DNA from 4 places in the Roseibium alexandrii DFL-11 genome. Region 2 is predicted to be linked to each of the others. Evidence: predicted binding sites of a transcription regulator. Region 2 holds the regulator's gene; each other region holds the start of a gene.

Region 1 (7,914 bases), 1.8 Mb from region 2:
TTCGCGCGACTTCACTCGATGCCGTAATCTTCTCCGACCGGTCAATCACCATAATGGCATCGAAACTATCGTCAAAAACCTGTCCCAGCATGCGGACCGTGTTTCGCTGACTTATCTGGTAGAGCTGAGAGATCAGTTTTCTAAGGCCGAGTTCCTGAAAAATGATGACAATCGCGGAGGCTACCAGCAACACTTGCGCGGAGGCCGTTGATATCAGAACGGGACGTTCTTGAAGGGCAAAATACCCGCCAAGCTCCAAGAGCACCATGAAGCCGACCAGCACGGCCAGTTTAGTGCTGAGGCCTGTTCTTTTCGTTGTTGCGAGCAGCACAAACAGAAGAAGAACCGATAAAACAGCAGGCATTGCGCCACGGATAATCAACGCCCGGTCCTGCATGAGCGTTTCAGCGCCAAGTGCCTGAATCATCGCGCCAGGAAGGATGCCGTAGACGGGTGTTGGGAAGAGATCCCGCAGTTCCTGAGCGCTTGCTCCGATGATGACCTTTTTCCCAAAGAGGGTCGTATTGGCGACGTCTCCTTCTAGCACATCGATCATGGATACCCGGGGCATTTGATCAATGGCTATGCTGTAATCCAGCCAGAAGGCTCCCGAGGTTGCACCGGTATGACCACCGAGATAGGAAGCTGCGGATAACTCCTCGACCCCATTCAGTTCAAATCCGTAGATGTTTCGCCAGATCCGGCTATCAGCCTCTACCGGAACCATCACAACGACAGGCCAAGCGAACTTCAAAAATTCTTCAATAGGCTGGTTGAGAATCTCTTCGGATTCGTCTTCGGCCCCAGTTGCCGCTTGGCGGAACGCTGCCAGGCTGACATTTCCTGCACGTTCCATAGATGCTGCAAAAATTGCATCATCTTCTGGTGTAGAGGCTGAACTGAAATCAATATCGAAAACGATATCGCTGGCACCGGCTTCGGAAAGGTTATCGATCAGATCGGCGTAGGTGCGGCGCGGTATTGGCCATACACCCAGTTGCTCGAGCGACCTTGCGTCAATATCGACAAATAGCAATTCTCCGGTGACCGGACGCTCGGAGGCCGTGAACCTGTGTTCCCATAGCATCCGGTCAAGCCCGTCCGTAACGCGGACCGCTTGCAGCGCCAAAAGACCTGCCCCCATCAGGCTTGCAAACACGATCGCTGCAAGAAATCTCTTTAAGTCAGCCGAAATTGCTCCTAATCGCACTTTGCCCGCCCAATCCCACCTCTAATTGCTCGATACACTACGATTTGCACCCCTAAGGACGCTTTGGCATCAAGTTTCGGCTCCCCAACCGATAACTTGAACACGCAAACAACGATTGAGTTACAAACGACCGCCTGTATCAGCTCCGCCGTTACCGTTACCGTTACCGTTACCGTTACCGTTGTTACCGGAATTGCCGTTGCCGTTCCCGTTGTTGCCGGAATTGCCGTTGCCATTTCCGTTGTTACCGGAATTGCCGTTGCCATTTCCGTTGTTACCGGAATTGCCGTTGCCATTCCCGTTGTTGCCGGAATTGCCGTTGCCATTCCCGTTGTTGCCGGAATTGCCGTTGCCATTCCCGTTGTTGCCGGAATTGCCGTTGCCATTTCCGTTGTTGCCGGAATTGCCGTTGCCATTTCCGTTGTTGCCGGAATTGCCATTGCCATTTCCGTTGTTACCGGAATTGCCGCTGCCATTCCCGTTGTTACCGGAATTGCCGTTGCCATTCCCGTTGTTACCGGAATTGCCGTTGCCATTCCCGTTGTTGCCGGAATTGCCGTTGCCGTTCCCGTTGTTGCCGGAATTGCCGTTGCCGTTCCCGTTGTTGCCGGAATTGCCGTTGCCATTCCCGTTGTTCCCGGAAATGCCGTTGCCATTTCCGTTGTTGCTGGAATTGCCGTTGCCGTTCCCGTTGCCACTTCCATTATTACCAGCAGATTCGCCGCTCCCGGAGGAACTGCCCGCGCCACTGTTCCCGGTTCCTCCCGAGTTGCCACCAGCATTCTGTCCCTGACTGTTTGTCGAGCCTCCCGAAACGCCTTGATTGGTGGTGCTCGTAGACGGGCTCGGAACATTTCCGATTGACGGAGTGGCGAAAGCTGGAGCCCTTGCAGCGCCCGGTGACACTGCGGGCGCATTCACACCGGACACCGACAAGCCCGACCGGCTGCCGGGCGCACTTGACGCGCTCTGCCCCGGCCCAAGCGATGCGGTTTGCCCCGTCGCCAGATCGGAGACCTCGACAAGGCCACGTTCAACAGAGACCCGCGCTTCGCGGCTGTTCACGGAAACACCAAACCGCGTTCCCTTGACAACAGCGGCGAGAAAAGGGGTTTCAACGGTAAAATGCGGACGCCCGCGCTTTTGAACATCGACGGTCAGGCGGCCTGAGCGCTGAAGCAACGTGGTCTTTCGGTTATTGCTCCGGTACTTTGAAAGAGCAAACTTGGCGTTCGGGCCAACCGAGATGGTCTCTGCGCCGCGCGCGACCAGTGCCCGTGCGCCGGAACGCGTTGCCATGGTGTAACCGGGTTGAAACACCATACCGCGTTGAACGCGGAACGCTTTGACCTCGGGCGCCACAAAATAGACGACACCGGACACCCGCTTGACGACCCACTCAGCGCGCGCTTCAGAGACGGTTGACAGGACTGCAAATGCGCTAAAAAGAAATGCGAATACGCTGAGGCCCATCGGTCTGCCAGACGTCTTGTTAGCAAGGCGCTTATAAAACACCGTAGACACGTCTATTGACCGAATGGAAACCACGCCAGACACCGTATTTTAGATGATTATTGAAGCACCTTATAACATTGACAATTTTAACGTTAGGTGAAGTCCAGCAAACAGGGCGCGGAACATAAGTTGAACCCCGATGACATACTCATACTACCACAGCGATAAGGGCCAAGACTATCGCAACTATTTCCAACTGACGGTCACCTGCGTTGAGGAATTGATAAGACAGGCAAATCCCGGCTTCGATGCTGTCTAACGACAATCAAAACAACAGTTTTATTCAGCCTGTGAACCTTGAACGGCCACGCCAGCACTTAACGCTACGATTACCATAAGCAGAGAAAGCCCGGCGAACGTCACGGGCAAGCCGATCCCGTCCGCAACGAAACCGATCACCGCAGGCCCCAATAATATTCCGCCATACCCGGCTGTTGCGACCGCTGCAATCGCGGCGCCTTGCGGCATAACCTTTTGCCGCCCTGTCAAGCTGAAGAGCACCGGGACAATATTGCAGACCCCGACCCCGATTGCCGCAAATCCGATCAGCGACACAGCCAGGTTGCTCGCCGTTGCAACGAGCAGAATACCGGCAATGGTGATCACTCCGCCCCAAAGCAGGATATTTTTCGGGCCGAACCTGGCAACCACCCGGTCGCCCAGCAAACGACCGATCGTCATCGTGATTGAAAAACACATGAAGCCAATACCGCCCTGGGCAATGTCCACCAGCCCCTGATCTGTGATCAGCGCAGCGCTCCAGTCCAGAACAGCTCCTTCGGTCAAAAACGTGATGGCGATGAGGAGTGCCAGAAGCAGAACAACGCCTTTCGGGAAAGCCCCGCCCGTTGAAGAACCGCCCGTGCGATTAGGGAGCAGCCGGGGGGCCGCTACAATCAGAAGCAGGAGGCTTGAAAGCGCAATCAGGCCAGCAGATGCGAACGGTGACAGGCCGAGCGTCAGGAAAAGCGTGACGCCCCCAGCCCCGGCAAATCCCCCAATGCTGAACTGGGCATGGAACCCCGACATCAGCGGTTTGTCCGATCCGCTTTCAACATCTACCGCATGAGAGTTCATGCCGACTTCCATGACACCGAGGAAGCTCCCGAACAGAAAAACCGCGATGGCCATGAGCGGGATCGTCTCTGAATACCCAAGAGCCGGAAATCCGGCAATCAAACCGATCCCGGACCCGACAATCACACGCCGGCTTCCGAATGCTGCGCATAACGGTCCGGCAAGCGGCATGAAAAGAACCGAGCCGATGCCAAGGCACAATAGCAAAAGGCCAAGGCCGGCATCATCAACGCCAAGCCTTTGTTGTGCGAACGGGATCAGCGGTGACCAGGCTCCCATGGTCAGTCCGCCAATGAAAAACACCAGCCGTGTTGCAAGCCGCGTTTCGAACCGGTTGAGGCTCAAGGCAGCATCATGACCCGTCACCGGTCGCAGTCCTTTTGTGTTTTGCAGGGCCCGGCTTGCGATCCAAAATCCTAGGTCGCCGGGGTCAGAATTTCGCTTTCAACAGAGCGGAAAACGTCGACATGGTCAATGTTCATCTGCTGGATGCCGCACTTGACCGCCAATTCGAACACGTCGCGATCATCACCGTCATAAAAGAGCTGTGTGATGAGCCCTGCATCCCTTGCTGAAGCGGCAAGATCAGGGTCGAGGTTGTGCGCTTGAAACTCCAAAATTGCCGCGCCTTGCGCGACCGCCCTTTCCACCGAGCCCACATGATCAAACAAGACCATGAGCCGGAGATCAGGAACACGGGCCCGTGCCTCGGCGCGAATGGCTTGATCAAAGGAAAACGTCCAGGCTGTTTCAAGGAGACCATTGGCCTGGAGCATGTCTCTGACCTTCGCCGGATCTCCTTCTTTGATCTCAGCATAAACCGCAATCCGGTCCCGGCACGCCTTCAGGAATGCCTCAAACCGCGGCACACGTTCGCCGGAAAACTTTTTTGAAAACCAAGTGCCTGCATCCAAACGGTCGATCTCGGATGAGAGCTTGTCGGCAAACCGGCCCGAGCCGTTCGTGGTTCTATCCAGCGTGTCATCGTGAAAGACGTAGAGGACACCGTCGCGTGATGGACGGACATCGAGCTCAACCACTTCCGCGCCTGCTTCAATCGCTTTTTCCAGAGACGCCAGTGTGTTTTCCGGGGCTTTGAGGCTGAGGCCACGATGGCAAACAATAGCTGCACGGTTCACGGATATGCTCCAGAAGGTTCGGGGTCAAAGCACCAGCGATGTTGAAGGGAAACGAATCTCGAGCGACCGAGACACGAAAGGAATGCCTGAAGACTTTGATGCCTTCATGACACATATCACGTTCATCAAACCATAGATTGTTTCAAGGTCAAAAGCGGCCGCTTTGGTCACTATTAACTGTTGCCGAGCGCAGTTGTGGATCTCACAGAAACTTCCAGTCTTCTCGATAATTCGACGAGTCGTTTTCCCGAACCATCCGGCGACATTATGACAAATTGTTCACCTTGAATGAACAGTCAGTCAAATTGCAGCTTTTGAAATACAGCTTATGTGATGGATCAGCGTTCCCGATGGAACGTCTTCAACAGACTTATTGATGAGGTTCCAAAATGATCCGTCTTGCTACATCTGCCTTCGCCCTGTCCGTTCTCGCTGGCGCTGCTGTCGCCGAACCTGTTGCGTTCGACTTCGACAAATCCCACTCCAACCTGTCCTTCACGTACGATCACCTTGGTTACTCCACCACCGATGGCCGTTTTGGTGACTGGGATGGTACCCTTCTGATCGACAAGGAAACACCGTCCAATTCCTCAATCGAGTTCACCATTCAGATCGGCAGCCTCGATACATTCTGGGCAGACCGCGACAAGCACCTCCTGAGCGCCGACTTCTTTGACGCTGAGAAGTTCCCGGAAGCGACCTTCAAGAGCACAAGCGTTGAACAAACCGGGGAGAAGCAACTTGAAGTCACCGGCGATCTCACCATCAAAGGCATCACGAAGCCGGCGACCCTGACCGTTGATGTCAAGGCAATGGGTGAGCATCCGATGGCGAAGAAGGAATCGGTTGGTTTTGCCGTAAACACCGTGATCAAACGCTCTGACTTCGGCATGGACATGTTCGTGCCCTATGTAGGTGACGAGGTCACGATCACGTTCCACACAGAAACGCTGACGACTGCCGCAACAAACTAATCCGCGAAGATGCGGGGAGCCTTGTTGAGGCTTCCCGTTTGCCGAAGGAAACCGCCATGTATCGCAATACGCCAACCGGTTATGGCCGGATAGCCATTTTCTTTCACTGGACCATGGCCCTGCTGATAATCGGCATGCTCGCCTTCGGACTTTATCTCAAGCAGCTGCCGCAGACCGACCCGAACCTTTTTCAGTTCTACCAACTGCATAAGTCATTCGGCTTTGTCGTTCTGGCCCTTGCAGCATTCAGACTGATTTGGCGTCTGGCAAATCCTTCGCCGAAACTGCCTGCTGAAATGCCGGCTCTTGAAAAACTTGCAGCTCATCTCGGCCACATTGGGCTCTATGCCCTGATCTTCGCAATGCCGATCACAGGCTGGTTCATGGTGTCAGCATCGCCCTGGGGCATCCCGACAGTGGTGTTCAACGTTCTGCCGATCCCACACCTGCCGTATCCGGAGGCCCTTGGAACAAAAGAACAGGCCGAAACCTTTTTCATGATCCTCCATGAATACGGTGCGTATCTGTTAATCGCCCTGGTGGTTGTTCACATCGCTGCCGCACTGAAGCACCACTTCATTGCGAAGGACGACACCTTGAAGCGGATGACATCAACCGAGCCGGCCCAAAACGCGCTTAAATCACATTCTGAGAAAGCCAAAGCATGACACTGAAATCACTTGCACTCATCAGCTGCACCTTGTCTTTCCTGACCGTGCAGCCCGCGCTTGCCGCGACATGGACCGTTGACCCGGCGCAGAGCACACTTGGGTTCGAAGTCCAGCAAGGCAGCAGCGCTTTGACAGGACGATTTACCTCCTGGGACGCTTCAATCGAGTTTGACCCGGACGCGCCGGAGAACGCCGATATTTCGGCAACCATCCGTCCGGCCAGCGCCTCCACCGGCAACGCCCAGTTTGACGGGACCCTGCCGAATGGCGATTGGTTTGACACCGCCGCGTTTCCGGACGCGACCTTCACCGCCGACAGCGTCGAACGGGTGGAAGGCGACAGTTACCGGGCAAACGGAACGCTCACGATCAAGGGCGTGTCCATGCCGCTCGTCCTGGACTTTACACTGGCTATCAATGGCGACACCGCCACAGCCAATGGCGTGGCGACTTTAAACCGTATTGAATACGGCCTTGGATCCGGTGTCGGAACAGATACCGTCGGCGATGCTGTCACTGTCACGCTCAATCTGACAGCGACCCGCTGACAATTCCTCGATCAGACCAAATCATGAGACCGCGGCGCTTGGCGTTCGCGGTCTTTTTGCTTAAGAACACGCCACAGACCTTTTGCCAGGGCTGATCCGTCAGCGCCTAGCCAGATCAGGAAGGCTTTTTTGCATGAACGCGCCCGTCACCCCGCCAGACTATCAGCACAGCGCCCTCTTCCCGCAAGGCGAAGACACGACGCCCTATCGCAAGCTGAGCTCTGACCATGTTAAAACAGCCGAATTTAACGGCGAAGAAGTTTTGGTCGTCGAGCCGGAAGGCCTGCGCCTTCTTGCCGAAGAGGCTTTCAAGGACATCAACCACTTTTTGCGCCCGGGGCACCTCGAACAGCTGCAGAAGATCCTCGATGATCCGGAAGCCACTGAAAACGACAAGTTCGTCGCCTTTGATCTCTTGAAGAACGCCAACATCGCCTCCCATGGAGTCTTGCCGATGTGCCAGGACACCGGCACGGCGATCATCATGGGCAAGAAGGGCCGCCGTGTGTGGACCTCCGGCGGCGACGAGGCAGCGCTCGGTGAAGGTGCGCGCGATGCCTATTTCAAGAAGAACTTGCGCTATTCGCAGCTCGCGCCGATCTCCATGTTCGAGGAGAAAAACACCAAGAACAACATGCCGGCGCAAATCGAGCTCTATTCAGAAGGCGAGGACGCCTACAAGTTCCTGTTCATGGCCAAGGGCGGTGGATCTGCGAACAAGACCTTCCTCTTCCAGGGAACACCGTCGCTCCTGACCCACGACCGCATGATCGACTTCCT
Region 2 (7,914 bases):
TCTTTTGAACCTCTTCCAGAAAGCCATCTGCAAGGATGACGTCCAGAACCGCATTGCCAACAGCCATGGCGAGCGGATTGCCACCGAATGTCGTGCCGTGGGTTCCAGGTGCCAGCGCGGATGCAACCTCTTCAGTCGCAAGACAGGCGCCCATCGGGAACCCACTGCCGATGCCCTTGGCAACGGCCATCAGATCCGGATCAACGCCAGTCCACTGATGCGCGAACATTTTTCCGGTCCGGCCGACACCAGTCTGGATTTCGTCAAAGATCAGCAGGGCTCCGGTTTCATCACAAAGCTTACGCAGGGCACGCAGGAATTCGTAGTCGACTTCCCGAATGCCGCCCTCTCCTTGGATGGGTTCGATCGCGATCGCTGCGGTTTGCGGACCGACCATGGCCTTCAAGGCGTCCAAGTCCCCGCTGGGCACCTGATCGAAGCCCGGAGCTTTCGGTCCGAAACCCTCCAGATATTTCGCCTGGCCACCCGCTGCAATCGTGCCGAGCGTCCGGCCATGAAACGCGCCTTCAAAGGTCACGATTTGATACCGGTCCGGATCATTGCGGTCATAGTGATAGCGGCGGGCGCACTTGATCGCCGCTTCCATGGCCTCAGCGCCGGAATTCACGAACAGAACCTTGTCTGCAAATGTTGCATCGGTGAGGCGCTGCGCAAGCCGCGCGCCGTCCGGCATCTGGTGCAGATTGGAAATATGCCAGAGCTTGGCCGCCTGATCCTGAAGTGCCTGAACCAGATGCGGATGAGCATGTCCGAGCGAGTTTACCGCGATCCCGGACCCGCAATCGAGAAATCGTCGGCCATCACTCGTAACAAGCCAGACACCTTCCCCGTGATCGAATGACAGGTTCGATCTTGCGTAGTTTCCAAAAAGCGCGGACGCAGACATACCTCTTTAGTCTCCTCTGGCCACCGGAAGCCCCGCTGGTATCGGACCGTCGGAACTCCAGGGCATCGCCTTTAAACAGGCCAAAAACGCAATGTGCCGCCAAAGCGGCGGCACGTTGCAAGATCCTTATACACTGCCGAGGTCCCCGCCTGTCAATGGAAATGGCCGTTGCCGGGGTTCGGGCTGTTTTATGTAAAAGTCTCAATGACCTCGCATCTGTTGGGGAAAAGTCCGTTCATCCCCAACTCACTGCAGCCTGACGGTTGCTTCATAAATTAACGTTATTGTAACCTTTAGCTAATCAGACACGACATCTCGTGCGGTGTATCAAATAGAGGCACAAGATATGCCATAATGGGCTTGCGCTTGCATGTCCATTAACGAGATTCTGGCCAGTCACTGGCCTTGGCAAGGGGTGCGGCAATGAGTTGGACGAACGAACGGGTTGAGCTTTTGAAGAAGCTCTGGGGTGATGGTTTGAGTGCAAGCCAGATCGCGGGTGAGCTTGGCGGCGTTACCCGGAATGCTGTGATTGGCAAGGTGCACCGGCTCGGTCTTTCCGGGCGCGCGAAGTCTTCTTCCTCAAGCGCGAAACCGCGTCGCCCGCGCACAACAGCCAGCCCGGCGTCTCAATCAGCACCGAAACGTCCACAAACACAGCCGCAGACCCAAGGCTCCGCAGCGTTGAAGATGGAGCCAACCCCGGCTCCGGTCGCAGAAGTTCAACCCGTTGCAGAACCGATCGCAGATGTGGTCCCGATGTCCAAGCGGGCAACGATCCTTACGCTAACCGAGCGCACCTGTAAGTGGCCGATCGGCGATCCGGCGACAGATGACTTCTACTTCTGCGGTCAAGTTTCCGAAGCCGGTGTGCCCTACTGTCCATACCACTGCAAGATTGCTTATCAGCCGGTCGCAGACCGCCGCCGGAGCGCCAACAACAAGACCAGTGTTGCCCAGGCATCCTGATCTCGAAATACCCAAGAAAAAGCCCGCCGATTTGGCGGGCTTTTTTGTTTGTCTTGGTAGTCTCGATCAGGCTGCCGTAAATTGGTCGTTGAAGGCATAACCAGCCCCGCGCACCGTGCGGATTGGATCCTTCGCCTTGCCCTTGTTCAGCGCCTTGCGCAAGCGTCCCACGTGAACATCGACCGTGCGCTCGTCCACATACACGTCGTGCCCCCAAACGCCATCCAGCAGTTGTTCGCGAGAAAAGACCCGGCCTGGCGCGGTCATCAGGAATTCCAGAAGGCGAAACTCCGTCGGCCCCAAATGGATTTCCTTGGTGCTGCGCCGGACGCGGTGTGTTTCCCGATCAAGTTCGATGTCGCCGGAGCGCAGCATCGTGGACACCACCTCCGGGCTCGCCCGCCGCAGGATCGCGCGGACACGAGCCATCAGCTCCGGCACAGAGAATGGCTTGACAACATAGTCGTCCGCTCCGGTCGACAAGCCTCTGATGCGCTCGGCTTCCTCGCCGCGCGCCGTCAGCATGATGACCGGCAAACGCTCGGTGTCCTCGCGTGCCCGCAGGCGCCGGCACAGCTCGATGCCCGACAAACCGGGCAACATCCAGTCCAGCAACAGAAGGTCCGGCTGGGTTTCCCGGAGGCGGATTTCCGCCTCATCACCGCGGACACACGTCTCAACGGCGTATCCTTCAGCTTCCAGATTGTACCGCAACAGAAGGCTCAACGGTTCTTCGTCTTCGACGATGAGGACCTTCGGCATGAATTCTCGCTCCAATTCCCTCAGCCGGCACCGAAGCGCCAGCCTACAGTTCCTGCTTCACAGCCGTTCAGGCTGGGCCTGGCAACTCACACAGCGCCGGTTTCATCAACCTTGTTACGGTCTTCCGGAAGGCGCTCGCCCGTCACCATGAAGAAGACGTTTTCGGCAATGTTGGTTGCATGATCGCCGATCCGCTCGATGTTCTTTGCGCAGAACAGCAGATGGACGCAGGAGGTGATCACCCGCGGGTCTTCCATCATGTACGTCAGAAGTTCCCGGAACAGCGATGTGTATATTGCATCGACTTCGGCATCTGCGTCTTGAACCTGGCGCGCCGCTTCAGCGTTACGCCCGGTGTAGGCATCGAGAACCTTCTTTAACTGACCAAGGGCCAACTCGGTCATGTGCTCCACGCCGATTGCCAGCTTCTTGTTTTGAATGTCGTTATCGATGGCGATTGCCCGCTTCGCAACATTCTTTGCAAGATCACCAACACGCTCCAGATCGTTGGCGATCCGGCTGGCTGCTGTGATTTCGCGTAGATCCTGGCCCATCGGCTGACGGCGCACGATCATTGCAATCAGGCTCTCTTCAACTTCTTGGTGAAGTGCATCGAGGCGGCGATCCTGGTCAATGACTTGGCGGGCAAGTTCCGTATCGCCGGACACCAAAGCCGACACGGCTTCAGCAAAAGCTTTTTCTGCAAGACCGCCCATTTCAGCGATCCGGCCGGCCATGACGTTCAATTCGTCATCATAAGCCGTGACTGTATGTTCAGACATCCTGTGTCCCTTCGAAAAATGTGCGATCCGGTTAACCGAAGCGGCCGGTAATGTAATCCTGCGTACGCTTGTCCACCGGGTTGGTGAAGATATCCTGTGTCGGACCTTCTTCAACCAGAATCCCTAAGTGGAAGAATGCGGTGCGCTGAGACACGCGGGCGGCCTGCTGCATGGAGTGCGTTACGATCACGATCGTATAGTTCTCACGCAGCTCGTCGATCAGTTCTTCAACCTTTGCGGTTGCAATCGGATCGAGTGCAGAACACGGCTCATCCATCAGGATCACTTCCGGGCTGACGGCAATCGCGCGTGCGATACACAGGCGCTGCTGCTGACCACCGGACATGCCGGTGCCTGGCTCGTCGAGACGATCCTTGGCTTCTTCCCAAAGACCCGCCTTTTGCAGGCTGGAGGCCACGATGTCATCAAGCTCGGCCCGGTTCCGGGCCAAACCGTGAATACGCGGCCCGTAGGCAACGTTGTCGTAGATCGACTTCGGAAAGGGGTTGGGCTTCTGGAAAACCATCCCGACCTTGGCGCGCAATTGCACCGGATCGACCTTCGGGTCGTAGATGTCTTCTCCATCGATCTTGATCGAGCCTTCGACCCGGCAGATATCGATGGTGTCGTTCATACGGTTGATGGTGCGCAGGAATGTGGACTTGCCACATCCGGACGGCCCGATAAAGGCCGTGACGGAACGTGGCTGGATTTCAATGTCCACGTCCTTGATCGCGTGCGTATCACCGTAATAGACCTGCACTTTGTTGGCTGAAATCTTGCTGTCGGTCATATCTGTCGCCTGTTCAATTTTCGGCATGTCATTCATGGGTAGGCCTCCTTACCAGCGACGCTCAAACCTGCGGCGCAGGATAATGGCGATAATGTTCATAGTCAGAAGGAACACCAGCAGGACGATGATGCCACCCCAGGCTTTCTCGTAGAACGCGAAGTCTGAACGGGCGGCCCAGGTATAAATCTGCGCGGGCATTGCCGAATTTGGGTCCATGAACCCGGATACAAAGCCGTCCGGATATCCACGGGCAACAAAGCCGACCATCCCGATAAGCAGCAGCGGGGCCGTTTCACCGAGCGCCTGGGCCAAACCGATGATCGTCCCGGTCAAGATCCCGGGCATCGCCAATGGCAACACGTGGTGGAACACGGACTGCATTTTTGATGCCCCAACACCAAGCGCAGCATCACGAATGCTTGGCGGCACCGCCTTGAGAGAGGCCCGCGTCGAAATGATGATTGTCGGGAGGGTCATCAGGGTCAGCACCAGTCCGCCAACAATCGGAGCCGATTGCGGCAAGTGCATGAACTGGATGAACACTGCGAGACCCAAAATACCGAACACGATGGAAGGCACTGCTGCAAGGTTCGAGATGTTCACCTCGATCAAGTCGGTAATCCTGTTCTGAGGAGCAAACTCCTCAAGGTATATGGATGCTGCCACCCCAATCGGCAGGGACAGGAACAACACCACCAGCATCATGAAGAACGAGCCGACAACGGATGCTCCGATCCCGGCCCCGCCCGGGTTGTCCACACCGGAATCTGCTCCTGTGATGAACGGCCAGTTGAAAACTGTCTCGATAATTCCGCTTTCGACCAATACATCAACCAGGTCCAGATCCGATTTCATGAGAAAGCGGCTGTCGGTAATGTTGTCCCGGGTCAGGCGACCGTTCATGTACCCATCAACCCGGGATGAGGCAGCCAATTCGAAGACAACCGGCTGACCCAGTTGGTCTGGATTTGCCCGGTAGAACTCGCGAATTGTGCTTCCCGGCTTACCGACGATCCGCTCAATTGCGGCGATGTCGAACGGTACCTGGATGTTTTTTTGCTGGAACTGCGAGCTCATGGCCTCGGTGAAGACAGCCTCATAGGCACGCGTTTTGAAGAGCTGGCTTTCAGCATCGTCAAACTGTTCCTGCGTAACCGTGAATTCGACTGTCAGGACTGTACGGGTGAAAGCCGGTATACCTTCACTGATGATCGAATATGCCATGACCACCAGGAAGACCAACCCGATCAGGATTGCGGTGATACCGTAGGCTTGGAAGCGCTTCTCGGACGCGTTGCGCTTTTTGGTCAGGTCATCCGTCGCATACAGCGAACGCGGCTGAGTGGTCGTTTTTTCAGGTGCTTTGGCACCATCTGGAGAGAGAGTTGCGTCGGTCATCAGTCATACTGCTCCCGGTATTTGCGCACGATGTAGAGCGCGACAATGTTCAAACCGAGCGTCACCACAAAGAGCGTCATACCCAGCGCAAAGGCCACCAGAGCCACCGGTGAGGCAAAGTCGGCATCGCCCGTTAGCTGGCTGACGATTTTGGCCGTCACGGTCGTCATGGCATCGAATGGGTTGAGGCTGAGACGCGCAGCAGCACCGGCACCAAGCACCACGATCATTGTCTCGCCGATGGCCCGGGACGCTGCGAGCAAGATCGCACCGACGATGCCCGGAAGAGCGGCAGGCAAAATAACCTGTTTCACCGTTTCGGACTTGGTTGCTCCCAACCCGTAAGACCCATCGCGCATTGCCTGCGGTACTGCGTTGATGATGTCATCCGACAACGAACTCACAAACGGGATGAGCATGATGCCCATGACCAATCCCGCAGTCATGACTGCCGTTCCGGCCTGCATGATCCCGACCCCGTCCGGACCGAAAATCGACACCAGAAGCGGGCCGACCGTCAAGAGAGCGAAGAGCCCGTAAACGATGGTCGGAATACCCGCGAGGATTTCAAGAAGCGGCTTGGCAACGGCCCGGACATTTGGACCCGCGTACTCGGAGAGATAAACCGCGGCAAACAATCCAATAGGTACAGCGACCGCGAGAGCCACAAACGAGATGTAGAATGTGCCCCACAACAGCGGGATGATCCCGAGTTGAGAATTGCCGCCCCGACCGGAAAAGGTCGGCGACCAAGTTAAACCGAAGAAGAAATCAAAAGCTGGGTACAGCCTGAAGAATTCAATCGTGTTGAACACAAGCGAGAAAACAATCCCGATCGTAGTCAAAATCGCGATCGATGCTGCTGCTATCAGCAGCGCCTTGACGCCTTGTTCAACCGTGTTCCTGGCGCGGAAATCGGCTTTTGATTCCGCTAAACCCCACGCTGCACCCGCCATCGCGGCCAGGATGACCGCAATCGTCATCATTAAATTGCCGGTGGCGTTTTGGATCCGGTATTCCTGCGCGGCCCGGAGGATCGGCTGCGTTATCTGAGAGGTGACAACCTGACCCGCCTCTTTCAGCCGCGCCGTGACATCATTGAAGTCGGCACGCGCATTGCGGGCGAAGTCTTCGGTTATCAGACCGGAGGCCACCGCATTGTCCAGACCACGGGCTGCACGACGGACTTCAGCAAGTACAAGGCCACGGGACGATCCCTCGGCAATCTCGCTGTCCGGGATCAGGCCGGAAATACTGTTGTTGACGATAAGGGGCTGCGCCAGCAGCCACAAGACCAAGATGAGGAAGGCAGGAACCACCACCTTCATTGCGACGTTTGAGCCGTAGTACGAAGGAAGCGAATGGAGCTTTATCTGCTCGCCCCCTGCGCTCGCCAAAGCTCGACCACGTCCGAGTACGTAACCCACCACAGCAATGGCGAGTACGATCAAGATGAGCCAGATCACAGGCATCTGCTTCCCCGGATTTTATATGAAATTTCCAAAAAGGAGAAAGGGGCGGCGGAATATGCCGCCCCTTAAATTCGAACCAGAAGGTTCGATTACTTCATGGTGTCTTCAGCTTCGATGGAAGCCTGAGTAGCAGCCAGCTCCGGATCGGAAACCAGGCCGTACTGAGCCAGCGGGCCTTGCGGGCCAGCGATTTCGTCAGCTACGAAGAACTGAGCGTACTCTTTCAGGCCCGGGATAACGCCGATGTGTGCTTTCTTGACGTAGAAGAACAGCGGGCGGGAAACCGGATACTCACCAGTCGAGATGGTCTCTGTGGAAGGTGCGATGTCAGACATGGTCGCAACTTTCAGCTTGTCGGTGTTGTTCTCGTAGAACGCCAGACCGAAAACACCAACGCCGTTCGGGTTGGAGTCGATGCGAGCCAGGGTCTCGGTGTAGTCACCGTCGATGTCAACGGACTTGCCGTCTGTCCGAACTGCAAGACATGCGTCTTCAGCGTCGTCTTCCGACATGCCACCGTCCATCATCGCCTTCATGGCGCCGGACTCTTCACAGCCGATGAGGAGAACTTTCTCTTCGAAGACTTCACGGGTGCCGTGCTTGGTGCCCGGGATGAAAGCAGCGATCTCAACGTCCGGCAGGGAAGCGTCAACTTCGGACCACTTTGTGTACGGGTTGTCGACGATAGCGCCATCAACCAGGACCTTAGGAGCCAGGGCGTTGTGCCACTGAACCGGTGTGAAAGCGGTGAAAGCCGGGCCGTCTTTTTGGGATGCGAAAACAATCCCGTCATAGCCAATGCGAACTTCCATGATGTCGGTTACGCCATTT
Region 3 (7,914 bases), 2.3 Mb from region 2:
CAGGGCAAACTCCGGAAGCCGCGACTGGTCGCCTTTCAGGTCTGCTTATCGGAGCTGAACTTGCCGCAGTCGCGTCAGAGTTCGATCTTCAGAACACTGCGATTTTGGGCAAGGATCAGCTCTCCCGAGTTTATGGAGCAGCGCTTGGTATCCTTGGGCACCAGAGCGCGTTGCTGGACGCTGAAAGTTATACGGTCAAGGGTCTGACACTGGCCTATGAAGCGCATTTGAAAGAAACAAAATGAGCCGACACATCATCGCGATCCTGCGTGGACTTACGCCCTCTGAGGCCTTGCCGGTTACAGAAGTTTTGATAGAGGCCGGCATCACCAAAATCGAGGTTCCTCTGAACTCGCCGGAGCCTTTGAAAAGTATTGAGGCAATGGCGAGGGGCTTTTCCGGTAAAGCAGAAATTGGCGCAGGAACAGTTCTGGAGGCTGAGCAGGTTCATCAGGTCAAAACCGCCGGTGGCACATTGATCGTCTCGCCGGATTGCAATCCGGACGTCATCCGCATCACCAAAGCGGAAGGCATGTCCTCCTTTCCGGGTGTGATGACACCCACCGAATGTTTCAGCGCGCTCCGCAACGGAGCTGATGGTTTGAAGTTTTTCCCGGCCACCCTGATTGGCCCTGATGGGCTCAAGGCCATGCTTGCCGTATTGCCGAAGGGAACGAAGACCTATGCAGTTGGAGGAGCCGGGCCGGACAATTTCGATCATTGGCTAAAAGCTGGCGCGACCGGTTTTGGTATTGGGACGGCACTGTTCAAGCCGGGATATACGGTTGATGAGATCAAAGCCCGGGCTGAAGCCATAGTCACTGCCTATGATGCTGCCGAAACATCGAATGAGTAGGGCCATGACGTCGATCTACGATCATAGGCAATGCCTTTTGGGGGAAGGGCCGATCTGGCACCCGGAGCGCCAGCAGCTGTTTTGGTTCGACATTTTGAACAAAAAACTGCTGAGCCGGAAAGGCCATGAAGAACTCTCATGGCAATTTCCGGAACATGTTTCTGCCGCGGGGTGGATCAGTGAACATGCCCTGGTGATCGCCAGTGAGAGCAAGCTCTTTTTGTTTGACCTGGAAACCGGGGCCGAGCAGATGTTGTGCCCGCTGGAGGCAGACAATCCGGTTACCCGGTCCAATGACGGCCGCGCAGACCCCTATGGCGGGTTTTGGATCGGAACCATGGGAAAACGTGCTGAAACTGGTGCAGGCAGTATCTACCGGTACTTTCGCGGAGAGTTGCGTCAGCTGTATTCCGATTTGACGATCACCAATTCGATCTGCTTTTCCCCGGACGGCGAAACCGCCTATTTCACCGACACGGCAACGGGCATCATTCATAAAACCGCGCTCGACCCTTATGGCTGGCCGGTGGGCGAGCCAACCGTCTTTGTCGATCTTAGAAACGAGGAGCTGAACCCGGACGGTTCGGTCGTCGATGCGGACGGATATCTTTGGAATGCACAATGGGGCGCTCACCGGGTCGCTCGGTATGCGCCGGACGGATCCTTCATCGAAGCAATTGATTTTCCCGCTGAACAGATCTCCTGTCCGGCCTTCGGTGGTGCCGAACTGAAAACTCTTTTCGTAACAACCGCGACCGAAGGCGGGCTAACTGGTGACAGCGACGGCAAGACCTTTGCCGCTGAGACATGGACCAGGGGTCAAGCGGAACACCGCGTCCGGCTTTAGAGCAAATCATGAAACGCACACTTGGCACTTGTTATTATCCGGAACACTGGCCTGAGGAAATCTGGGAGGCCGATGCCCGCCGGATGAAAGATGCGGGCCTGACGTGGGTTCGCATCGGTGAATTCGCCTGGTCGCGGCTTGAACCCTCACCGGGGGACCTTCAGTTCGACTGGCTGGACCGGGCTATCGACACACTCGGATCTGCCGGCTTGAAGGTCGTTCTTGGGACACCGACTGCGACCCCGCCCCGCTGGGTTGTCGACAAGTATCCGGACATGATCGCCATTGACGCAAGCGGTCAGCCGCGCAAGTTCGGCTCCCGGCGTCACTATTGCTTTTCCCATGAGGGCTTCCGGGCCGAAAGCGACCGGATCGTCACACTGGTTGTCGAGCGCTATGGCCGAAACCCGCATGTCGCCGCCTGGCAAACCGACAATGAATACGGCTGTCACAACACCACGATTTCCTATTCCGTCGCTGCCCGTGATGCATTCCGGGTGTGGCTGGAACAACGTTATGGCACCATCGGTGCGCTCAACCGCGCCTGGGGCAATGTCTTTTGGTCCATGGAGTACAGCACTTTTGCCGAGATCAATCTGCCGAACCTGACAGTCACCGAGCCGAACCCGTCTCATGCGCTTGCGTTCCGGCGGTTTTCGTCGGACCAGGTAGTCAGTTTCAACAAGCGGCAGGTTGAGATCATCCGGGCGAATTCCGATGCTCCGATCAGCCACAACTATATGGGCCGGATCACGGATTTCGATCACTTCAAGGTGGGGGACGATCTGGAAATTGCCGCCTGGGACAGTTACCCGCTCGGGTTCCTTGAGGACCGGGTCGGAGCATCGGCCGAGCATCAGCGCGCCTATGCGCGTCAGGGCGATCCCGACTTTCAGGCCTTTCACCACGACCTTTACCGCGCCGTCGGCAAGGGCCGCTGGTGGGTCATGGAACAGCAGCCGGGACCGGTGAGCTGGGCGCCTTACAATCCGGCGCCACTGCCCGGCATGATGCGGCTTTGGGCCTGGGAAGCCTACGCCCATGGCGCAGAAGCCGTGTGTTACTTCCGCTGGCGGCAGGCCCCGTTTGCCCAGGAGCAGATGCACGCAGGCATGTTGCGGCCGGACAATGCCGACGCTCCCGCCCTGATCGAGGTCCGGCAGGTCGCGGACGAGTTGCGTGCCGCACCGGATGTGTCTGTGCGCCAAGCGCCGGTTGCCCTGATCTTCGACTATGACGCCGACTTTGCCTGGGCCACCCAGCCGCATGGTGCCGGCCTCAGCTATTTCCAGCTGGTGTTCGATGCCTACAAGGCACTGCGCAAGCTCGGGCTGTCCATAGATATACTGCGCCCGGAAACACGCGATTTCAGCGGCTTCAAAATCGTCGCCGCGCCCGGCATGATCACCATGCCGAACGATCTGAAATCCTCCTTGGCAGAGTATGATGCGGAAGTGGTTCTTGGTCCCCGGACCGCAGCACGAGACGCGGATATGGTCATACCGGTTCCCCTGCCGCCGGACATGCCGGGTCTGGATGTCACCGTTGCACGGGTGGAAAGCCTGCGTCCGGATATGCCAATGCCCCTCAAGGGGGGCGGCGCCTTTACCGGGTACCGCGAGGAACTGGAAAGCGCTGTCGAAACATTGTTCGAACTGGACACCGGGGAACCGGCTGCTGTCAGCTCTGATCATCTCACATACGTTGGCGGGTGGTGTGATGATGTGGCCTGGCGCCGACTTTTTGAGCACCTTTGCGCAAAGGCGGACATACCGACTTTAGATTTGAAGGATGGCGTCCGGTGCCGTGACACCGAAGGCACGCGCATCTGGATCAACTATGGTTCAAAGGCTGCGGAAACGCCCGCCGGTCCAATCGCGGCTGCAGGGGTTCTGTTTGAAAAGTTGTAGCAAACTATTGCTCGCAGCTGATCGCTAACCCGACCGTCTAGAGATTGCCAATACAATCAAGCCCTGGTGGGTGCCGCGCCTGGAAACACAATTTCGACGCTAGAGAGTGGCCAGCAGCCAGCATTGTATTCGATTGGAGTGCCGGTTGGATCGCAATTGATCGCAACCACTTCCAAAACGGGCGTGCGCGGACTGAGGTTTAGCCCATCCGCTTGCCGCGCCGTTGCAAATCCGCCCGCAATTCTTGTTTCGGCGCGCTCGTAGCGTTCGACACCGTGCGCTTTGTAAACCTCTGTAACTGAGCCCGTTTTGTTGTAGACGGCTTCGAAGTCCGGAAACCTCGCTGCCGGGAACTCTTTGGCCGTCAGATAAATCGGTTCGCCATCCAGAATGCGACGCCTGAGCAGCTTGATGACTTGGCTCCCGGTCGGCAGTGCAAGGGCAACTCCGCCTTCAAAAGAAACATCTCCGCGCATGAGGTTCAATGTCTCGGTGGTCACCCGATCACGGGCGACTTTGAAGCCATCAGCAAATCTCATGTTGCTTTCAACTTCGTACCGTTCAGGTCTCTGACGGACAAAGATGCCGACACCTTTTCTGGCGTGAAGATGACCTTCCTGCTGCAATTTCGAAAGTGCCCGGCGGATGGTGATCCGGCTGACCTGAAAGACTTCTGCGAGATGAACCTCCCCGGGAAGCTTGATGCCAGGTGCGAGCACGCCGTTTTCGTAGGCGAGTTGAAGACGGTCACATATCTGCAGCCAAATGGCTTTTTCGCCTTTGGCCTGGTAGGGCTCGCGCGCGAGAGTTCGAAACAGTTCCAGATCGGTCACGTCACACCCGGTGGCTTTGATTACCTGAATTGAAGGTATATTTCACCTCGCCGTTGGCAATCACCATCCGGATGCTGCGGGTCTTTTTGTCCACGAGAATGCAATCCGCCCGCATTCCTTCTGCAATCTCGCCACGATCTGCCAGTTTTGCCGCCGCTGCCGCGTTTTTGGAGATCAGGTTCCATGCCCTCTCCAGTGGAAGAACACCGTCATCAACCAGTTTAAACGCAGCTGCCAACGGAGCTGGGTAATAGTAGTCTGATGCCAGAACGGTGCAGTGGCCGGACGCCACACTTTCTTTTGCATCGATGGCGTTGTTCTGGGAGCCGCCACGCACAATGTTGGGGGCGCCCAAGACAACGTGTTCGCCGTCTTCGACCGCGCTTTTGGCGGTTGCAATGGTCATTGGAAACTCGGAAACGGAGACGCCCAGGCGGCGATGTTCTACGCGGTTTTCCGGGGTTAACTCGTCATGTGCGAAGACGGAGCAGCCAGCATCCCGCGCACCTGCACAGATGGCTTCAATCGCAGCTGGGACCTCGTTTCGCCGTTCCCAGACGTCGTTGATCAGGTCCTTGCACTGGCCTTCTGTAAGGCCGGATCTACCGGCCATCCGGCTGATTTTCGATGAGGATTTTGGCAGGTCGAGATAGGCGGTCGTGTGATCGTTGAGCGAGAGAATGGATTTGGTATCGTCTTGGACCCAGTCAATCATGTCGTGGACATGGTTCAGTGCGAATGTCTCCCACCGGATGTTCAAATGCATATCCGAGGAAAAAGTTCCTCGCAGGGCCTTTAGGTCCGCCCGGAAATTGGCCGCGGCCTCATAGCTGCGCAAGCCCGGTTCCCAGGAAACAGTCAGTCCATGATAAGCGGTGGTGATGCCATTGGCGATCAGTTGGCGGTCAACATCCGCCAGCGCAAGTGAAAGCGGGAAGTCGACATTCGGCCGAGGCTGTATGGAACGTTCAAAAGCATCACCGTGTACATCTATGATCCCCGGGAGAACATAACAGTCCGAGGCGTCAACTGTTTCCCCAAATTCATTTGATGAATCAACGAATACGCCCGAGTATATGTTAACCGGCTTACGAGTGAATTCATCACTCTTCAAAGCGTCGCCGCCAGAAATACTTATCGAATTCAATTTCGGTTCCTCGAATATTTTAACAATAGAGCGGCTGCGTCATGAAACCGTTATCGACGGAGATCTATAGGGAGGCTGTATGACACTCCTGTGTACACAGGAATAGCCATTGGAGAATTCAACATGCTTCGTTCTGCCATTGCTGCAGCTGCAATGATTTTCGCGCTCCCTGTTGCCGCTGAACCTGTTCGTCTTGCGGTCACCGACATCGAGGGCCTTGAAGCCCTGCAGCAGGAATTTTCTGCCTTTGAAAAGGCTCTGGAAGACACAACAGGCTTGGACATCGAACTGTTTCCAGTCAGCTCCCGTACGTCAGCCGTTGAATCCATGAACCAGAACAAGGTCGATCTGGTTCTGACAGGTCCAGCTGAATATGTCGTAATGAAGGAACTGACCAACGCGGAAATCGTTGTTGCTTGGCAGCGCCCGAACTACTTCGCCCAGATCGTCGTTATGGCAGAAGGCGAGATTGACGGGCCGCAGGACCTCAAAGGCAAAACTGTTACCTTTGGCAGTGTCGGTTCGACGTCCCAACACCTTGGCCCGGCGCAGGTTCTGGCAGATTTCGGTCTTGCTTATGGCACTGACTACACTGCGCAGATCATTTCCCGCAACGTGGCCATCGAGGCCCTGATCCGCGGCGATGTTCAGGCCGTTGGCATGAACGACGGCCACTTGCGCCGCATCCGTGATGCGTTTCCAGGCGAAGCCTTCAAGGTCATTGCCCGGGGCCGTGATCTTCCGAACGACATCCTCGTTGCTCGTCCGGACATGGATCGTGTTGCTCTGGAAAAAATCAAGACAGCGTTCCTGGAAAACAGCGGAACGCTGATGGCTGCAGTTCTGAAGGGCGAAGACAACCAGAAATATGGTGGTGGCTTTTTCCTGACGGGCGTGAACGATGAGAACTACAACTACGTTCGCGACATGTATCAGACCATTGGTGTCGACACCTCTTCATTCGTTGGTGACTAACCCTGTCTTCAACCCATCGGGAGCGCGGGTGATCGCGCTCCTTGCCGGTGCTTCCGCAGTGTCTTGCCCGGAAACAAGCGCCATAAAACTCTGAGGACTGCGCGGTGCTTCACACGCCTCCCGCCGATACCAAGGATGTTGCTATTGCGACATCTGCACTTAAGAAACAGTACAAGAATGGTCAGGTTCCGGTCCTGAAGGGCGTCGACTTGACCATTCGCCATGGCGAGCGTGTCGCATTGATTGGCTCCAACGGCAGCGGCAAATCCACTTTGTTGAAGTGCCTTATCGGACTGCATGCTGTGAATGAGGGATCGGTCCAGACACTGGGTGAAACCTTTGGCTCCATTCCGACCGCTGCGCAGCGTGCGCAATTGCGCAAACAGACCGGTTTTGTCTTCCAAAAACACTGTCTGGTGAAACGGCATTCTGTTCTGAGCAACGTTGTCCACGGCATGCTGGGCTTGCCCGGCAGTTGGCGCGCGTTCACTCAGGCGACGGCCCCGTCCAGTTGGCGCGCGAAGGCCATGTCTGCCCTGGACGATGTAAATCTGGCCGACAAGGCGCGCAGCCGTGCGGATGCTTTGTCAGGAGGGCAGCAACAGCGCGTTGCAATCGCGCGCGCAATTGTGCGTGGGCCGCGGCTGATCATTGCTGATGAACCGGCGGCCAGCCTCGATCCTGTGGCTGGCACCGAGGTCATGCGCCTGTTTTCCGAACTTGCCCAGGTGCACGGGATTACGTTGCTCTTTACCAGCCATGACATGGAACACGCTGCCGCTTATTCGGATCGGACCGTGGCGTTGAAAGACGGACAAATCCTGTTTGACAAGGCGTCGTGTGAGGTTTGTGACCAGGATCTAAGGGACACTTTCCAATGAGTGGTGTCGCCCCGGACTTCCGGTCCCGTTTTTCGGGAATGTCATCGATCAACTTCGTTCTGATCATCGTTGTTGCTGCAATTATTTTGAGCTCGATCAACTCTGTTGCGCCTTCCGTTGGTCAATTGGCGAATGGGCTGCCGAGTATGGTCAATCTGCTCGATCGAATGTGGCCGCCCAATACGGAAGCCAGTTTCCTCACACGTGTGGGAATGCGCCTCGTCGAGACATTTCAGATCGCCTTGGCGGGTGCTGCCATCGGGATTGCTCTCAGTCTTCCGATTGGATGGTTGGCTGCGAAAAAAGTGTCTCCCATCGGTCCGGCATCCTGGCTGGTAAAGGCCATCATTTCTCTCCTTCGAACCATTCCAGACCTGGTTTGGGCGCTTCTGTTCGTGGTGACTGTCGGTCTTGGGGCCGTTGCGGGCACCATGACGATCGTTGTGGATACGATCGGGTTTTGCG
Region 4 (7,914 bases), 1.6 Mb from region 2:
AACAGCACCCAGGACACTCGCAGTGACAAACGCCGCTCCGATCATAGCCGCAAACGCTGCCGGATCAGCCCCCGGAGATCCAGGTTGAAACAGCCCCCAGGACAAAAACAATCCGCTGGCGGTAACCGCTATAACAAAGCCCACGATGATTTTGATGAGCTGCCAGATGAACAACGTTCCGTTCAATCGGATCTCCTGTTTCGGCAATGAGAAATCAAATTGACGCCCGGACCATCCAATTGCAAGACGTCACTGATTTCCTGCGTCGAGCAAGATTGAAAATGTAACAAGATCGCGCGCCGCTCAAAAAAGATCTGTCAAAGGCCCAAGATCGGTGTTTTTGGTTGACTTTTTGGGCGTTTGGCACGAGCTTGGGACTCGGTGTTCAAGAAAACGTGGCGATACCCTTGGAGCGAACGTTCCAGGGCTGTTTGCGTATAAACAATTACTTGAAAGCCGACTAAACTGAAACCGCAGAGGAGTTTGCGACCATTCGCCGTCCGTTCCGCGCCCCGCCTCCCACGAAGGAAGGCCCGCGCACAAACCAAGAAATTCGCGTTCGCGAAGTCCAGCTTATTGACCACGAAGGCGCCAACCGCGGCGTTATATCGACCGAAGAGGCGATGGGTATCGCCATGGATGCCGGTTTGGATCTTGTAGAAATCCAGCCGAATGCCAATCCGCCGGTCTGCAAAATTCTGGACTACGGCCGATACAAATATCAGGCACAGAAGAAAGCTGCAGAAGCCCGCAAAAAGCAGAAGACCGTCGAGATCAAGGAGATCAAGATGCGTCCGAACATCGACACCCACGATTACGAGGTGAAGATGAAGAACATGCTGCGCTTCTTCAACGACGGCGACAAGGTGAAGGTCACGCTCCGTTTCAGGGGCCGCGAAATGGCGCACCAGGATCTCGGCATGAAGCTCTTGCACAAGGTTCGTGACGAGACATCCGAGATTGCCAAGGTGGAGTCCCACCCGAAGCTGGAAGGCCGCCAGATGGTGATGGTCTTGGCTCCGATAAAGTAAACCATCTGTCAGAAACGTTTCAAAGCCCCGCCACTCGGCGGGGTTTTTTGTTACCCATCGCGGCGGGCAAAGTGCTTACGGAACGCGTTCGGTGTTAGCCCAGTCAACTTTGTGAAAAGGCGGCTAAACGACGGCGGATCCTGATAACCGACGGAAAAGCAGATCTCCGACACAGTCCGGCTGGTTTCGATCAATAGATCCCTTGCCCGCTCTATGCGCAACTCCTGCAGGTAGCCATTGGGTGTCATCCCCGTCGCAGCCTTGAACCGCCGCAAAAACGTTCGGTCAGGCAATCCGGATGCGCCTGCAATGTCCTTCACACTCAAAGCATCTCCGTAGCGGACTTCGATCAAGTGTTGCGCTTTCAAAACAGCCGCATCGCCATGCCGTAAGTGCGGCGAAAACCGCCTGAACCGGCGCTGATCCCGGCGGCGCATATCCACGATAAAGTAACCAGCAGTGCGCGCCGCCACGCCGTACCCAAGAAATCGTTCAATGACCACCAGACCAAGGTCAACCCAGGCCATCAAACCACCGGCCGTGATGAGGTCACTGTATTCGATCAACAATTGATCTGTATCGAAGGACATCTCCTGATAGCGCTTGGACAATCTCTGCTCCAGCCCCCAATGCGTGGTTACCGGCCGGCCGGCAGCAATTCCAGCTTCAGCGACAAAGGTAATCCCGGTGCAGGCAGAACAGACAACCGCGCCCTTGCCATGCTGGTCAGCAGTGTATCCAGGCAATTCCGGAACATCAGCCGCACGCACCTCCGCCGCTGAGGGCGGTAGGATCACTGCGTCGAATGAAGGCCCGCCCGGCTCAAAGGCAGAGATCGTCTCAACAGCAACCGGATGCTCCGAAATACTTGCCGCATACCCAAGCACATCCTGAAGCCCCAGGACGGCCGATTGAAGACATCCCGGATAAGCCAGAATCGCCAAACTGTAGGAGCGTGACACCATCTGGCGTATCTACCACATGATTTGTCATTTACGCCAATCGCGCCTATCGGTGCCTACTCTACATTTGAGAGCAATGGAAATTCATGGAGCCCTCATGTCAATTACAAGCACCACACGCCCTCTGCACGTCGGTGACATCGCCATCATGTCGCTTTCTGACGGTCACCTCGATATACCGGCAGCCTATTTCTCCAACGCAAGCGATGAAGAGATCCAGGCGGTCAGTCCGACCACCCGTTTTGGCGCAACATGCTGGCTGATCGAAACCGGATCCAGGAAAGTCCTCGTGGATGCCGGGTCCGGGTCTTGGCTGAAAGAGCGCTTTCCCGAGACCGGCTTCATCACGGCGGCGGGGTCATCCCTGATAAACGCATCCAACGAGATCACAGACATCATCCTCACTCACTTGCACGCAGACCATATCGGCGGCCTGATTGCGGACGGCCAGAGCCTGTTTCCAAATGCAACTGTCCACCTTCAGAACACCGAGTGGGCATTCTGGACCGACGAAAACCTGGTGGAGGCCGTGCCGGAGGACAAAAGACCAATCGCCCAACTGATCCAGACATTGGCTCGCCCAATCGCCTCCCAAATTAAACTTCATGATGGGGATGCCGACCTCGAAAATGGGATTCATGTCACGAGTGCCCCCGGACACACGCCCGGCCATCAGATCGTCAGGATCTCAAGTGGCGGCGAACAGGTGATGCTGCTGGGAGATGCCTTGGTGTCCGGCGTTCTGCAGTTTGCAAATCCTGACGTCCACTATGCGTTGGACAGCGCTCCTGAGACAGCGGCAGAAACCCGGAAAACTCTATTTTCAGAACTCGCCGCCGAACGGATCCCTTTGGCAGCAACCCATCTTGAATCTCCGGGTTTCGGTATGCTGACGGCAACCGGTGGAGGCGGATACCACTTCGAGCCTTTGGCTTAGGTGCTCTGGCTGAGAGACACCCAACCGCCCTCCTTTGCGGATTGAAACAGCGCATCCAGAATTGTCATGTTCTGGATTGCGTCCTCGACCCCATAAGGCAAAGGCGTTTCGCCAAGAATGGCACGGCCAAATACATCTGCCATTTCGGCGTACTGATCGCAGGGTGCGATGGTCTCAGTCACCGCGGACCCATCGCCGAGCTTTGAACCGTCATCGAGCCTTATTTCGGTTGCCCCGCCTTGCGGAGCGTTGACGGGGATAAGAAGTTCGAGCCGTTTCGTTGTGCCGACAAGCTGGAAACGCTGGTGCGGCGTCAACTGGGTGGACACGGTGAAACTCAGATGACGGCCCTGCCTGAAGTCCAACATGGCACTCGTCGTCCGGTCGGTCCCGAATTCCGGATCCCGGTCGATCATCGCAACAACGCGTTGCGGCTCTGCGTCAAAGAAATACCGGCCCGCGAGCATGGTGTAGCAGCCGATATCAAGCAGCGCCCCACCCCCGATTTCCGCATCGTTGCGAATGTTGGCCGGGTCTGCATTGAAATAGCTGAAGAAGCCCTGGATCGCCTTCAGCTCTCCGAGCGCACCGGATCGGACCAGATCACGGGCCCGGATCCATTGGAGATGAGCCCGCACCATAAAGGCTTCCGCAATCAACCGGCCTTCCTGCGCACTCAGGAGCTGACGCGCCTCGCCCGCGTTGAGGGCGACCGGTTTTTCGCACAGCACGTGTTTTCCGGCGTCAGCCGCCTGCAAGGTCAAAGGCACATGCAAATGGTTTGGAAGCGGATTGTAGATCGCGTCGATATCCGGATCGGCCAGAAGGTCCTCATAGGTCCCATAGGCTTTCGCAATACTAAGCTGATTAGCCGCGTGTTGGGCACGCTCGAGGCCCCGAGAGGCAATGGCAGCGACATATCCGGTTCGGGATGACATTATCCCTGGGATAACCTTCTCCCGGCCAATCTTTGCCGTCGAGAGAACGCCCCACCGGATTTTCTTCGCGCCGCTCATGTTTGCCTCCTACAACTCAAACAAAAATCCCGGCCAATGGCCGGGATTGCCAATTTCTCCTGCCAAAACAATCAGTATTTATCAGGCACGTAAAGGTGTTCCGGAAGAACTTTGCGCTCGTAGTCCGGGTTAAACCGGCGTTCCGGCAGGGTAACCGGATCATGCGGCACGTCTTCGTACGGCAACATCGACAAGAGATGGCTGATGCAGTTGAGACGGGCCTGCTTCTTGTCGTTTCCTTCCACGATGAACCACGGCGCTTCGGGAATATTGGTTCGCTCGAACGTTTCTTCCTTGGCCTTGGTGTAGTCTTCCCAACGCACGCGGGATTCCAGATCCATCGGCGACAGCTTCCACTGCTTCAGCGGATCATGGATGCGCATCAAAAAGCGAAGCTGCTGCTCTTCATCGGTGATGGAGAACCAGTACTTGATCAACCGGATGCCGGACCGGACCAGCATGCGCTCAAACTCCGGAACGTCATTGAAAAATTCCTCGACCTGATCTTCGGACGCAAAGCCCATAACACGTTCAACGCCGGACCGGTTGTACCAGGAGCGATCGAATAGCACCATCTCACCAGCCGCCGGCAGATGCGGCACATAACGCTGGAAGTACCACTGGCTCTTTTCGCGGTCTGACGGTGCAGGCAAGGCAACGACACGCGCCACCCGCGGATTAAGACGTTGGGTTATGCGCTTGATCACACCACCCTTGCCCGCAGCATCCCGGCCTTCGAATATCACGACGATCTTTTCGCCGGTATGCTGGACCCAGTCTTGCAGCTTTACCAGCTCGGCCTGGAGCATCAACAGCTCATGGAAATAGGTTTTCCGGTCGAGGGGGGACTTGTGCTTCTTGTCAGCAATGTAATGAAGATCCTTGGCGATCAGGAAATCATCGATTTCCATCTCGAGTTCTTCATCCATGCTGTCTGCCCACTCGTTTTCCACCCAGGTCTTGGCGTCCTCACTCATCCGGCTGTTCCTTATGCATAATTTAAACGCGTCTCACCTGCACTGAGAGCCCGAAATCCATGACAGGAGTTTGACAGTAGCGTCAGTCGATGGATCGTCGCAATGCGCTCCCTCAAAGTCCATGCCTCGGAATCCACTTGCTAAATGAATGAACGTTCATTAATATGATGAAAGTGGAGGAGACGTAATGGCGCTTTCAGCACGCCCGCAGCCGCGGCAACGCGGCCTGGAAACCGCGGAAAAAGTCCGGAAAGCAGCGCTTCGCCTTTTTGCTGCGTCTGGATACGCGGCTGTATCCATGCGGGACATCGCAACCCAGGTCGGCGTTCAGCCGGGTGCGCTTTACAATCATTTCCCCACTAAGCAGCATATTTTAAAAGACTTGATGCTGAGCCACATGGCCGACTTGCTGGCTGCTTGGGACACTGCGGACTTCCCGGATGAAACCGACCCGATCGAACGCTTTGTGCGCTTTCATATCCGGTATCACCTGGAACGCGCAGATGAAGTCTTCATCGCCTATATGGAATTGCGCAGCCTTGATGCCGAGAACTTCGCGATCGTCGAGGCCGAACGCCGCCGCTATGAAACCGTTCTGGCAGATATCTTGAACGAAGGCGCAGCAAGCGGCCGCTATCACATCGACAACGCCAAAGTTACAACCCGCGCGATCATCGCGATGTTGACCGGCATTCCGGCCTGGTACCGGTCCGGCGGCGATTTGTCGAAAGAAGAGATTGAAACGCTTTACCTCAACATGGTGCGCAAAAGCATCGCCCCAGAACCGACTGATAATCCTGGCAATCCAGACACCGGAGACCGGATGGCATGAGCATCCTCAAATCAAGCCTATCGCCCAAGAGCGCCGAGTTCACCGCCAACAAGGCCGCGCATGAAGACGCCATGGCGCAAATCAAGGCTGCCGCACAAACAGCGCTGGACGGCGGCGGGGAAACCGCCCGTGAACGCCACGTCTCCCGCGGCAAGATCCTGCCGCGCGAACGTGTGTCCCGCTTGCTGGATCCGGGCTCCCCGTTTCTGGAAGTCGGGATGCTGGCCGCCCATGACATGTATGACGGCGCAGCACCGTCGGCCGGCATGATTGCCGGCATTGGCCGTGTCGAAGGACAGGACGTCATGATCCTGGCCAATGACGCTACGGTCAAAGGCGGCACCTACTATCCATTGTCGGTGAAAAAGCACCTGCGTGCCCAGGAAATCGCCGAACAGAACAACCTGCCGTGCGTCTATCTGGTCGACAGCGGCGGCGCCAACCTGCCCAACCAGGACGAGGTTTTCCCCGACCGCGACCACTTTGGCCGCATCTTCTTCAATCAGGCCAACATGTCGGCGAAAGGCATTGCCCAGATCGCGGTCGTGATGGGCTCATGCACGGCGGGCGGCGCTTATGTTCCGGCCATGTCGGACGAAACCATCATCGTCAAGAACCAGGGCACCATCTTCCTTGCCGGCCCCCCGTTGGTGAAAGCAGCTACCGGTGAAGAGGTGTCCGCAGAAGACCTTGGCGGTGGTGACGTCCATACCCGCCTTTCCGGCGTCGCCGATCACTTGGCCCGCGATGATGCGCATGCGCTTGCCATCGCCCGCCGGTCCATTGCCAGCCTGAACCTTACCAAGGCCTCGCAGCTCGCACTGCAGACGCCTGAAGATCCGCTCTACGATCCGGAGGAAATCCTCGGCGTTGTCCCGGCAGACCTGAAGACCCCCTACGACATTCGCGAAGTCATTGCCCGCGTGGTCGACGGCTCAAGGTTTGACGAGTTCAAGGCCCGCTACGGCACCACACTCGTCTGCGGCTTTGCCCATATTCACGGCATGCCGGTCGGCATCATCGCCAACAACGGCGTTCTCTTCTCCGAAAGCGCGGTCAAGGGTGCACACTTCGTCGAGCTCTGCTCGCAGCGCAAGGTGCCTCTGGTGTTCTTGCAGAACATCACTGGCTTTATGGTCGGCCAGAAATACGAAAGTGGCGGGATTGCGAAGGATGGCGCCAAGCTGGTGACTGCCGTCGCCACCACAAAGGTTCCGAAAATCACAATGCTGGTTGGCGGGTCTTTTGGTGCCGGCAACTACGGCATGTGCGGCCGGGCCTATTCGCCGCGTTTCTTGTGGACGTGGCCGAACTCACGCATCTCCGTGATGGGCGGGGAACAGGCCGCTGGCGTTTTGGCAACCGTCCGCCGCGACGGTATCGAGCGCAAGGGCGGCAGCTGGTCCAAGGAAGACGAAGCCGAGTTCAAGCAGCCGATTATCAACCAGTTCGAGGAACAGGGCCATCCGCTCTATGCCTCCGCCCGGCTTTGGGATGATGGCATCATCGATCCGCGCAAAACCCGCGACATTCTGGGTCTTTCCTTGTCGGCGTCCCTGAACGCCCCGATCGAAGACACCAAGTTTGGCCTGTTCCGGATGTGATGTGATGACCTTGGAAGAACTCAAACAGAAATATCCGAGCGCAGAAACCTTCAAGTTCGGCGACGGACCCGAACTCAGCAGTTTCCTGATCGGCTTGGTCCGCGCAGGTAAAAAGACTGCGACTTGTGGTGCATTGCGCGATTTTGAAGGTGGCGGCGAGGCCATGCCCAAAGTCGGACGCACGGATATCGTTCTCAACTGGGATGGGTCTCCGGCCCTCGTCATTGAAACGCTCGAACTGACCCAAACCCGTTTTTGCGATGTGTCGGCAGACTTTGCACTTGCAGAAGGTGAGAACGACACACTCGAAGGCTGGCAACAAGATCACCAAAACTATTTCGAGCGAAACGGCGGCTTTGATCCGGAAATGGTGCTCGTTTGCGAACGATTCAAAGTGGTTGAAGACCTTAAGACGGAAGGCATCTGACAATGTTCAAGAAAATCCTCATTGCCAACCGTGGCGAAATCGCCTGCCGGGTCATGGAAACAGCCCGCAAACTCGGCGTTAAAACCGTGGCCGTCTATTCCGACGCCGATGCAAACGCCAAACATGTT

What was found. Region 2 encodes PhoB, which activates phosphate uptake and scavenging genes when phosphate is short. Its sites were predicted from a motif close to TGTCATNNANCTGTCAT; they were not measured.
Region 1: SADFL11_RS04140 (glycerophosphodiester phosphodiesterase) is a predicted target of PhoB. The motif match lies at 5,037-5,053, and genes of this name have one in related genera.
Region 3: SADFL11_RS22920 (alpha-D-ribose 1-methylphosphonate 5-triphosphate diphosphatase) is a predicted target of PhoB. The motif match lies at 5,631-5,647, and genes of this name have one in related genera.
Region 4: ppk2 (polyphosphate kinase 2) is a predicted target of PhoB. The motif match lies at 4,983-4,999, and genes of this name have one in related genera.

Annotation. Positions count from the first base shown of each region.
Region 1 is NZ_CM011002.1:872,664-880,577, reverse strand. Features, by position in the region: gene SADFL11_RS04155 (EAL domain-containing protein) at 1-1,210, opposite strand, end outside; gene SADFL11_RS04150 (FecR domain-containing protein) at 1,331-2,683, opposite strand; gene SADFL11_RS04145 (MFS transporter) at 3,005-4,168, opposite strand; gene SADFL11_RS04140 (glycerophosphodiester phosphodiesterase) at 4,219-4,941, opposite strand; gene SADFL11_RS04135 (YceI family protein) at 5,331-5,915, shown strand; gene SADFL11_RS04130 (cytochrome b) at 5,972-6,583, shown strand; gene SADFL11_RS04125 (YceI family protein) at 6,580-7,134, shown strand; gene SADFL11_RS04120 (fumarate hydratase) at 7,268-7,914, shown strand, end outside.
Region 2 is NZ_CM011002.1:2,687,932-2,695,845, forward strand. Features, by position in the region: gene SADFL11_RS12420 (aspartate aminotransferase family protein) at 1-907, opposite strand, end outside; gene SADFL11_RS12425 (GcrA family cell cycle regulator) at 1,331-1,876, shown strand; gene phoB (phosphate regulon transcriptional regulator PhoB) at 1,943-2,638, opposite strand; gene phoU (phosphate signaling complex protein PhoU) at 2,725-3,420, opposite strand; gene pstB (phosphate ABC transporter ATP-binding protein PstB) at 3,452-4,240, opposite strand; gene pstA (phosphate ABC transporter permease PstA) at 4,262-5,611, opposite strand; gene pstC (phosphate ABC transporter permease subunit PstC) at 5,611-7,083, opposite strand; gene SADFL11_RS12455 (substrate-binding domain-containing protein) at 7,173-7,914, opposite strand, start outside.
Region 3 is NZ_CM011002.1:4,963,658-4,971,571, forward strand. Features, by position in the region: gene SADFL11_RS22895 (2-dehydro-3-deoxygalactonokinase) at 1-245, shown strand, start outside; gene SADFL11_RS22900 (2-dehydro-3-deoxy-6-phosphogalactonate aldolase) at 242-856, shown strand; gene SADFL11_RS22905 (SMP-30/gluconolactonase/LRE family protein) at 861-1,703, shown strand; gene SADFL11_RS22910 (beta-galactosidase) at 1,712-3,613, shown strand; gene phnF (phosphonate metabolism transcriptional regulator PhnF) at 3,670-4,446, opposite strand; gene SADFL11_RS22920 (alpha-D-ribose 1-methylphosphonate 5-triphosphate diphosphatase) at 4,448-5,593, opposite strand; gene SADFL11_RS22925 (PhnD/SsuA/transferrin family substrate-binding protein) at 5,717-6,568, shown strand; gene SADFL11_RS22930 (phosphonate ABC transporter ATP-binding protein) at 6,673-7,449, shown strand; gene phnE (phosphonate ABC transporter, permease protein PhnE) at 7,446-7,914, shown strand, end outside.
Region 4 is NZ_CM011002.1:4,329,580-4,337,493, reverse strand. Features, by position in the region: gene SADFL11_RS20120 (hypothetical protein) at 1-186, opposite strand, end outside; gene infC (translation initiation factor IF-3) at 492-1,031, shown strand; gene SADFL11_RS20110 (GlxA family transcriptional regulator) at 1,082-1,996, opposite strand; gene SADFL11_RS20105 (MBL fold metallo-hydrolase) at 2,091-2,930, shown strand; gene SADFL11_RS20100 (Gfo/Idh/MocA family protein) at 2,927-3,946, opposite strand; gene ppk2 (polyphosphate kinase 2) at 4,018-4,923, opposite strand; gene SADFL11_RS20090 (TetR/AcrR family transcriptional regulator) at 5,111-5,755, shown strand; gene SADFL11_RS20085 (carboxyl transferase domain-containing protein) at 5,752-7,359, shown strand; gene SADFL11_RS20080 (ASCH domain-containing protein) at 7,364-7,786, shown strand; gene SADFL11_RS20075 (acetyl-CoA carboxylase biotin carboxylase subunit) at 7,789-7,914, shown strand, end outside.